Regions from separate parts of the Sporosarcina sp. FA15 genome, predicted to be linked through region 2. Evidence: predicted binding sites of a transcription regulator. Region 2 holds the regulator's gene; each other region holds the start of a gene.
The links. Region 2 encodes CtsR, which represses protease genes until heat stress. Its sites were predicted from a motif close to ATGGTCAATAAAGGTCAAACA; they were not measured.
Positions count from the first base shown of each region.

Region 1: the regulator CtsR is predicted to act here: its motif matches at 1,933-1,953, upstream of clpP (ATP-dependent Clp endopeptidase proteolytic subunit ClpP).
Region 3: the regulator CtsR is predicted to act here: its motif matches at 1,736-1,756, upstream of ACP8HG_RS09370 (ATP-dependent Clp protease ATP-binding subunit).

Region 1 is NZ_CP188818.1:4,389,660-4,392,942, reverse strand. It holds gene ACP8HG_RS20975 (TPM domain-containing protein) at 1-476, opposite strand, end outside; gene ACP8HG_RS20970 (LemA family protein) at 473-1,051, opposite strand; gene clpP (ATP-dependent Clp endopeptidase proteolytic subunit ClpP) at 1,229-1,849, opposite strand; tRNA gene ACP8HG_RS20960 (tRNA-Arg) at 2,040-2,111, shown strand; gene ACP8HG_RS20955 (hypothetical protein) at 2,113-2,244, shown strand; gene ACP8HG_RS20950 (hypothetical protein) at 2,252-2,521, shown strand; gene ACP8HG_RS20945 (serine hydrolase domain-containing protein) at 3,032-3,283, opposite strand, start outside.
Region 2 is NZ_CP188818.1:3,831,356-3,834,638, reverse strand. It holds gene ACP8HG_RS18070 (protein arginine kinase) at 1-389, opposite strand, end outside; gene ACP8HG_RS18065 (UvrB/UvrC motif-containing protein) at 379-933, opposite strand; gene ACP8HG_RS18060 (CtsR family transcriptional regulator) at 966-1,436, opposite strand; gene ACP8HG_RS18055 (hypothetical protein) at 2,112-3,283, opposite strand, start outside.
Region 3 is NZ_CP188818.1:1,934,642-1,937,924, forward strand. It holds gene ACP8HG_RS09370 (ATP-dependent Clp protease ATP-binding subunit) at 1-1,661, opposite strand, end outside; gene ACP8HG_RS09375 (DUF3219 family protein) at 1,970-2,266, shown strand; gene ACP8HG_RS09380 (MalY/PatB family protein) at 2,495-3,283, opposite strand, start outside.

The DNA of each region.
Region 1 (3,283 bases), 560 kb from region 2:
GATTTATATGCTTCCATGATCGCCATGTCAGGCTGTTGCTTATTCAAATAAGGAACAGCTACTTCATCCATTATACTTCCGACTTTTCCGTCCGGAAGGGCACCCTCTAATCCATACCCGACCGATAGTTCGAAATGTCGTTTACCATCGGAATTTTTCTCTGTTGTAACAACTAGCAAAGCTCCGTTATTTTTTTCCTTATTGCCTAATTTAAATTCCCTAAGCTTCTCTACTGCATATTCCTCAACTGGCTTATCGCCTATGCTCGGGAGGATCAATACCGCAAGTTCCGCTGTCGTAGCATTATTTAATTGAATCCCATATTGCTCAAGTTCCGCTTTCTGTTCAGTGGACAACACATTCGCAGTATCTTGAACGACCGGAACAGCAGCATCAGCCGAAAACACTGCTGAGTTTAACGATGTAAAAATAATCAGACATGCCGTCACCAGTATGCGGACAGCTTTTCTAATCATTCCTTGTCATCTCCAAAATCGACATTCGGCGCTTCATTTGCAGCTGCATCGGCTTTAAAGTATTCCTTTTCATCATATCCGAAAATGGATGCAACGATTTTTCCGGGGAATCTTTTCACTTGCCTATTGTAATTGGCGACTACGTCGTTATAATCCTTACGCGCAACGCCCAGACGGTTTTCAGTTCCGGCCAGTTCATCCATCAACTTAGTGAAATTTTCATTTGCTTTTAAATCAGGATAATTCTCGACGACGACAAGGAGACGACTAAGCGCACCCGATAAGTCAGCGTTTGCATCCGCTTGTTCTACGGGCCCATTTGCTCCGGCAAGTCTTGCACGGGAATCTGCAATGTCACTGATAATCTCTTTTTCATGGCTCGCGAAACCTTTAACCGTGCTTACCAAGTTCGGTATCAGATCGAGCCTCCGTTGTAGTTGATTTTCAACTTGTGCATACGCCTGGTCCACATCTTCTTCTAAATTAACGAATTTGTTATAACTTGGAACCAGAATCATAGCCAAAACTGCAAGTATGATTACGATTACCGCAATTGGTCCTAAAACTTTTTTCATGTTAACACTCCTCACGAGTTAGTTACTTTCATTTACCCTCTCGAACACCGTGTCGAAACTTTTACTACAGTAGTATATACAGTATGACGATTGAAAAGGTTTCATTTATTCTACGGCAACGTTTTTTTAGCCACAAAAAAACGGCTTCCCATAATGGAAAGCCGCCTTTTGTAGAACTTATTTAGATTCAGGTTTAGTTTTAGCTCCGTCTTTCATGTCACTGCGTGTAATAATATGGTCAATTAAACCGTATTCTTTCGCACGTTCAGCTGTCATGAAGTTGTCGCGGTCCGTATCTCTCGCAATTACTTCAACCGATTGGCCAGTACGCTCAGCAAGAATCAAGTTTAGTTTTTCACGAGTGAAAAGGATATGTTTTGCAGCAATTTCAATTTCTGTTGCTTGCCCTTGTGCTCCACCTAATGGTTGGTGAATCATTACTTCTGCGTTAGGAAGCGCATAACGTTTCCCTTTAGTACCCGCCGCTAGTAGGAACGATCCCATAGATGCAGCCATCCCCATACAAATTGTTTGGATGTCAGGTTTGATGAATTGCATTGTGTCAAAAATCGCCATACCAGCAGTGACGCTTCCCCCGGGGCTATTAATGTAGATGGAAATATCTTTATCCGGATCTTCTGCTTCTAAAAATAGGAGTTGAGCAACGATAGAGTTCGCAACGTTGTCATCGATTCCACTTCCAAGCATGATAATACGGTCTTTCAATAGACGTGAATAGATGTCGTAAGCACGCTCACCGCGGCTAGTCTGTTCAATTACTGTAGGTATTAGATTCATTCTATTTCCTCCTTCAAGCTGGATAGTGTTGTCTACCTATTGAAACATAACTTCGTTTCAACTGTAACTTTATCATACATAGTATGGTCAACGAAGGTCAAATATAACGCTTTCAAAATAAGCATTGCATTCATTGAGCTACACCAGTATAATAAATCTAGTCTGCTGCAAAAGTTAGCCGATTTGTAACGCCCTCGTGGTGCAACGGATAGCACGTGAGCCTCCGAAGCTTAAGATGTGAGTTCGATTCTCGCCGAGGGCATATGATTACAACAATTTTACCCGTCATTGTTCATTCAATGGCGGGTATTTTCTATTCCCAATCACCACGTCATACTACCACGAATTCAAAACGCACCGGTTACAGTCATCCGCAGAAAGAATTGACGGGGTGATGAGAATATGAAAAAACGAAACCAAATTGATTCAGCGCTATTAAACGACATTCTAAGGGTTACCAATCAAGCCAAGCCGCAAACAATTCTATCGACCCAATCAGCCATTGACGAATTCCACCGATTCAACATGGCGAAAGGTTTGTCGGAATGGACAATTTCATCTTATGCAATGCGAGCGTGGGGTAAACAAATGTACGGAAGCAAACAGTATGAAGAACGACTAGCCAAAAGAAAAAAAGTATTCATCCGCATAATTTTTCACATGGAAGCATAATTGTGATATAGAAGTTAAATAATATTGTTGATGATTCATTAATAAGAAAGACCATTTACGGTCCTTTTTTGAAGTATTCTTCTTCGCCTAACGAATCCATTAGTTTAATAACTTTCAGCAATATGAACAATTTTTCGAATAACTAAATTAACTTTCTCGTTGTCTTTAATTACAAACAAATGGTCCGCTTCATTTTCTATGTAACGTTGCACATTCTATAGAGATATTGTCATTTATAAGTTTTCACTTTAACTCTTGACCTTTAATAAAACTCAAATGCTCTTTTTTTGGTTTTTCTCCGGTTTTGAGTGAAGCGAAAAATCGTTCTTTCCTATCTTGAATAAAATAAATAAGCAAGGGTGTATGCTACATGCACCTCAGTAGACATAACACCCGTTCATGGAAGTAATAAACTCCATTACTCAATAAGAATAGCTGCCAAGTAAAGGCAGCTGATTTGTATTATAATCATATTCAAATCCACCTTTGATACTTGTAAAATCATCCTTACTATATATCTAACAGGATATCGATAATTCTACGACTAACTAGACGATGGATAGTACTATCAAAGTTTAACAATACAGCTACACCCATTCTTTCTTCCGGTACTAACGAAAGTAACGCTCGTACTGCTAATTGACCTCCCCCATGTTCTATAATTGTTTGTCCCTTGTATTTTTCTATAAACCAGCCTATTCCATAATAAATCGTATTATCTTCATTATTCCAAGGTTTTGATACGAGACTTACTGGTTTTTG
Region 2 (3,283 bases):
CCAGGATAGATGCATTGAATGCGGATATGGTCCTCCTCATTCACCATGACACTTATGGTCTCGTCTTCTGATAGAAGAACTGCGCCATGCCTGTCAGGAATTGCGAGTTGCGGACTGATCAGATGTTTTTCAACAAGTACTTGGCGTTCCAATGCAGGTAGATCGGACATCTTAGTATAGGAATAGCCACTTTGCATGGTATCAAGCAAAACACCCGTAACCGCTCTGTCTACCGCCATCGCTTCTTCTTCAGTGAACGCGATAGGAAAACGATAGCCTGTCAAGTTGCGTGCAAGTCGAATTCGCGTCGACATAACGATGTCTGAGTGCTCTCCGTAAGCAGTCATCCAAGGGGTTACCGCATCACGCATGAATTTTTCAATCGACATCGTTTTCTTCACCTCCAAGGGAAAGGTGTTGCTTTAGTGTATTCGCTTCATCACGCAAAGCTGCCGCTTCTTCAAAATGCTCAGCTTCTACTGCCTCTTTCATCTTCACTCGGATCTCTTCAATTTTCTTTTTAACTGCATATATTTCATTAAATGAAACCGGTACTTTCCCGGTATGAGTTGAATGGCCATTGTGAAGCTTGCCAAAAACTTGCGGTAAGCTGCCACGAAATGTGTCATAACAGTCGGCACAGCCAAACTTCCCAATATCGAGGAACTTCGGAAACGTTAAACCACATGAGGGACATTCGGGTCCTTCAAACGACTCTCCCCGCGTTTGCGGTTGTGCCTGGAAAGGATCAGAACCGCTAAACCAGTGAGATAGGAACTGCTGAATGGACAACGGCTCTTGATTGGGGTCGAAATGGAATGTTTGTGATTGAAATGCGCATTTCTCACATAAATGGCGTTCCAGCGATCCGACTACACTTTCTTGCGTAATCGTAATGGACGCAGTTCGTTCTTTACAATTTTCACATATCATCGAAAGCCACCTCATATCAGTTGGATTGGTGATTAGTTACGCTGTTCGTAAATAAGCGTCAAGAGCATTGCTTGTAAAATGCGTGCACGCATGATATCGCGGTCTGGAAGTGGCTGATGGATAGTTCTTCTATCAACCGCAGCAAGAATGAGCTTTGATTCGCGCTCCGTTATGACTTCTTCTTCAATTAGTCTGTAAACGACATCTAAAGCCATCGTATAAGAGGCTCCCGATTGGATACCGCCTAAAATATGTTCTATCAATTCTTTACGGGAATTCGCCTGAACGCGGAAAATACGTATGTAGCCACCGCCTCCACGCTTCGATTCAACCGCATAACCACGCTCCGCCGTGAAGCGGGTCTTAATAACGTAATTGATTTGAGACGGGACGCACTGGAACTTTTCAGCGACTTCATTGCGCTTAATTTCGATGGTTCCACACTGTCCCTCTTCGATTATTGCTTTCAAATATCCTTCAATAATGTCGGAAATGTTTCTCATACCCTCACCTCTTTCATACGGGGGATAAGCCGTTGACTTTGACTATCTTTGACTTGATTGTACATGATATTCCGCATGTTCCGCAATCGATACGCACCAGACTTAACAAGTATCGGCATGTGACAATACGTTTTAACCGTACGAAAAAACAAAAGTGGAAGCGCCTGTTCAGAAGCATAAGAGTTCGGACGTGGAATTGCTCCTTTTGCAGGTTATCCACTGTACGAGATTTTATAGTTTACTATATATGTTGAACAGATGAATACGATGTATGCGCTTTACAAGGGCTATTGGTAGGCCGCCGGAAATTCTAATACTTGGAATGAAATAGAACTCCTACCAATACCGCTTCGGCTACCACGAAGTCGCGCCTTCGCTGGATGGTCTATTTGAGAAAGCGCATTTCATTATCTGCGATGAAATCTGCAACCTAGATTGCGTCTTTCTTGAATATAATTATATATGTTGAATCCGGTATATATACTGAGCGAAGGCGCCTTAACAGGCTTACGGCGAGAGGCATCCCCAAAGCGCCAAGCGTTCTACAATCCACACCCCCAATTAATACTCTCTCCTTATTGAGCGCCACAGTAGATTCAATGGGATTCTTTAATTCAACATATATAGCAACTAAAAATGGAGTGCAAGGCGAATTCGCCTTGCACTCCATTTCCGTTATTCCACGCTAACATTCGTCAACTCTTTCACAGGCAAGAATAGTTCACCCGTCTCTAAATATGTCACAACAAGCTTATCGCCTTGTTGAACATAGATCGAGAGTGGCACAGCTTCCGAAGAGACGATGAAGTTGCGTCCATCATCCGCTAAAAACGAAACAAGTGTAAAATCACCGACGCGCTCTTTGAATACACGCACGACCGTTACGGCCGCTTTCGCCTCTTCCGCACTCGAGCTACCATCTACACCGCTACCTCCGCGCTGAAGAGCTGTCTTATACAATTTCAATGCTTCGTTCGGCGTATTGCCGTAAACCGATATTTCCGGATTCGCTGCTGATACAATGAAGTAATTTTGCAGGAATCCATTTGAATCGAGCACTGGCGTTAACCAACTCGCTTCTCCGTAGAAGTTATACAAGACCGGCATTTCGCCGGACCATTTCTTTTCGATGAATTTCTTCTCGATAATCTGCAGTGCCCCTTGCGAATCCATATAGGACTCTTCCAGATTACCTGAATAATACGTTGCTTTTCCTGTCTTACCATCCGTCAACGCATAGCCAAGCATCGAGTCGACACCTTCTTTTGGACTTGTAAAGTCTGTGAAGTAATACATATGACCATTCTCGTCAAAAATCGGGCTTACATTCGCCTCTGTTCCTTCATCAGATGGCAACTTGACATCTTTCTTCCCAACGACTGAATTCCAGAAACCGTGGATATAGTTCCCGAAGTAACTATTTTGCAAACTGACCGCTTCAGGTGAAACAGCCCCGTCGATGAATTCAGGTATATCTGCAAGCAAATACTTTTTCACATCACCATTAGCAGGATCGACCATTACAATCCCTTTTACATCAAAGCCGTTACGCGCGGAAATGAATTCCCCATAAGAACGGATATAATACGGTTTTCCATCGTCGTCAATTTCAAGTTGAACATCCCCGTAAAAAATAAGGTTCGGCATTTTCATCCGTATATGACGCTCCACTTGTTTGTGGAAGTAGGACGACGGTGTATACGTCATTTCGGCTTTCACAAATTTCGGGTTATCAGCCGAGTCTGTTGCACTCATCGTAAAGTAGCCAGGCGTTGTATCAGCACTCCACCATTTAAAGAAGCCCGAAAACTCCACGGGTGCAATGTAGACAAATTTGCCATCGACTT
Region 3 (3,283 bases), 1.9 Mb from region 2:
TCTGTTAAGCGACCATCCTCCATAATCTGAAGGAACATATTTTGAACGTCTGGATGCGCTTTTTCAATTTCGTCAAGGAGTAAAATTGAATACGGATTCCGGCGTACTTGTTCTGTTAATTGACCAGCTTCTTCATGCCCTATATAACCTGGAGGGGAGCCAATAATTTTAGACACAGCATGTTTCTCCATATATTCACTCATGTCGAGGCGTATTAACGTGTCACGTGAACCAAATAATTCTTCTGCCAGGACTTTTGTGATTTCTGTTTTACCAACACCCGTTGGGCCAACAAATAAGAAAGAGCCAATGGGACGATTTTTGGCTTTAAGTCCCGCACGGCTACGACGAATTGCTTTTGCGATTTTATCGACCGCCTCTTCTTGACCGATGACTTTTTTGCTGAGATTTTCCTGAAGACCTTTCATTTTCACTTGTTCTGCTGCTTGTAGTTTTGTCACAGGAATTCCTGTTTTCTCTTCGACAATTAACTCAATATCTGCAACAGAAACTTCTATTTTTTCCGCTTCCCCACTCTGTTTCGCTTCTTCCAATTGTTTACGTAATTGAATTTCCTCAAAACGTAAATTTGCCGCTTTTTCATAGTCTTCCACTTCTGCTGCTTGTTCTTTTTCTTGAATGATTTCGCCGAGACGCATACCAATTGAATCTAAATCTGAATTAGTGGTGACATGTGTAAGGTTTAAACGTGACCCGACTTCATCCATCAAGTCAATCGCTTTGTCCGGTAAAAAACGATCTTGAATATAGCGTTGTGATAAGGTAACAAAAGCTTGCACCGCTTCATCTGTATAGCGTACTTCATGGAAATTTTCGTAACGTCCTTTTAACCCGTTTAAGATTTTAATCGTATCTTCTGCAGATGGTTCCTTGACGATAATCGGTTGGAACCGACGTTCAAGTGCAGCATCTTTTTCGATTTGACGATATTCTTTCAATGTCGTTGCCCCAATGAGTTGCAAGCCCCCCCGTGCTAAGGCTGGCTTCAAAATATTGCCGGCATCCATTTGCGATCCTTCTGTTGAACCTGCACCAACGAGCAAGTGAATTTCATCGATGAATAAAATTACATCTGTTCGTGCTTGAAGTTCTTCAATTAGTTGTTTCATCCGCTCTTCAAACTGACCACGAATGCCCGTATTGGTAACAAGTGAAGCAACGTCTAATAAGTACACTTCTTTATTCAGTAGTTTCATCGGTACATCGCCTTCGAGGATTTTTACTGCGAGCCCCTCGGCGATTGCTGTTTTACCAACTCCAGGCTCACCTATTAGCACTGGGTTGTTTTTATTTCTTCTATTTAGCGTTTCGATGACACGTCTCACTTCTTGATCACGTCCGATGACCGGGTCAATCAGTCCTTTTCTTGCTTCGTCTGATATATTTTTACCAAGTTGGTCTAACAAACCGTTGCCGTGACCTTCTTCTGTTTGCTTTGTTTGAGTTTTTGCCTGTTGGCCACCGTTTGCTTTGGAAAAGTGATTCGCATTGTCACTAAATGACGGCATCTTGCCTGCCTGTAATTGACCTTGGATTTCTTGAAAGCACGTAAGACACATATTGATGTGCATACCTTGCTGATTCACTTGAAATCTTAAACTCATCGTCGCTTCGTTTTTACCACAATGTTGACACTGCATATTCGTTTCCTCCCTTTATCTTCATTTATCTATCCCGCTTGGCTTTGACTATATTTGATCTATGAATTTATTGTACACTGACCTTTTTTGACTTTCAAGAAACTTGCTTGAATGTCTTTGATTTCCCCAATGAATCCTCATGCCCAAACAGAGTTTCAACATTTGGGATTAGTATCGTATGAAGCTGGGCAACCGCAACAAGTCTAAATTGTGTATACCGAAAGTATGCGTGCTTACAAAACAATAATGTCTAGTGTATCATTGACTTTTCAAGTCAATACCTAGAAATTGAAATAGGAGTGATTCTCTTGACGAGTAAAATTATTTTAAATGACAAAGTAATTCATTTATGTAGTTATGAAGACGAAAAAGTAAATGGATTATATAAAGTTTCAGTTGAATTTAACGTAACAAGTGATGATTACCATGACATTACAACTTTACTTTACAATGGAACTTTTGACGTGAATATTCCTGAGCAAGACTTACTTTTTAGAGGAACGATTCATAATTATTCTACTTCCATTACAAATTTGTACGTAAAAGATCAAATCGGAAAGTTTAAATTGACTTTGTTAGAAGTGAGTCATAAAGAAGAGGAGTAGAATGGAGTTTAACGAGATTAAGCATATTTGATCAGTTCCCGTTCTCTTTAAATAAAAATCGGTACCTATGCAACAAATAACAACGAACAATTCATACAATTACATAAGAATTTATATGACACTAGATATTGAAAAAAATACCTAGCCCGTGCCTAATAAACATGTAATTATAGTGGATTACCAGAATTGTTCCATGCATAGGTACCTGATATTTATTTTAGTCAGGATTTATAACCGCAATTGAATGATCGCTTCTTTCATTTGTTGAGCTGCTTTCTCTACTGTTGAGCGAGAGCAAGCAAGGTTCATACGGACAAATCCTTCGCCTCCAGGGCCAAAGACATACCCTTGATTTAAAGCGACTTTTGCTTTAGAGAGGAACAGTTTTTCCAACTCTTCGGGCGTGAGTCCCAATTCCCGACAATCAATCCAAGCCAGATAAGTCGCTTCTAATGGTAATACTTTTAATACGGGTAAATTGGATTTGAAATACTTCGTAATGAAGTGCAAATTTCCTTCAACATAGTCAAGAACTTCCTCCAGCCATTGTCCACCGTAATTATACGCGGCCTCTGTGGCAAGAGCACCAAATGAGTTCGACATTGTAACAGCGTATTTATCGCCTTCCATTACAAACTTCTCTCGTAGCGCTTTATTGGAAATTATGATATTCGATGTTTGTAAACCAGCAAGATTGAATGTTTTACTTGGTGCCGTACAAATGATGCTATTGTCAGCAAACTGTTCTGAAATAGCCGAAAATGGAATGTGTTTTCCAGGTTTGAATACAAGATCCTGATGAATTTCATCGGATACAACAAGGACTCCACGTTCCAGACAGATGTCACCGAGCCGTTTAAGTTCTGATTCCGTCCAAACACGGCCACCAGGATTTTGTGGATTACAAAGGAGAATCATTTTAACCGAAGAATCTATTTTTGAAATCAGATCTTCAAAGTCCATCTCAAATTTACCTTCATTGAACAGAAGTGGATTATATATGACCTGCCGATCATG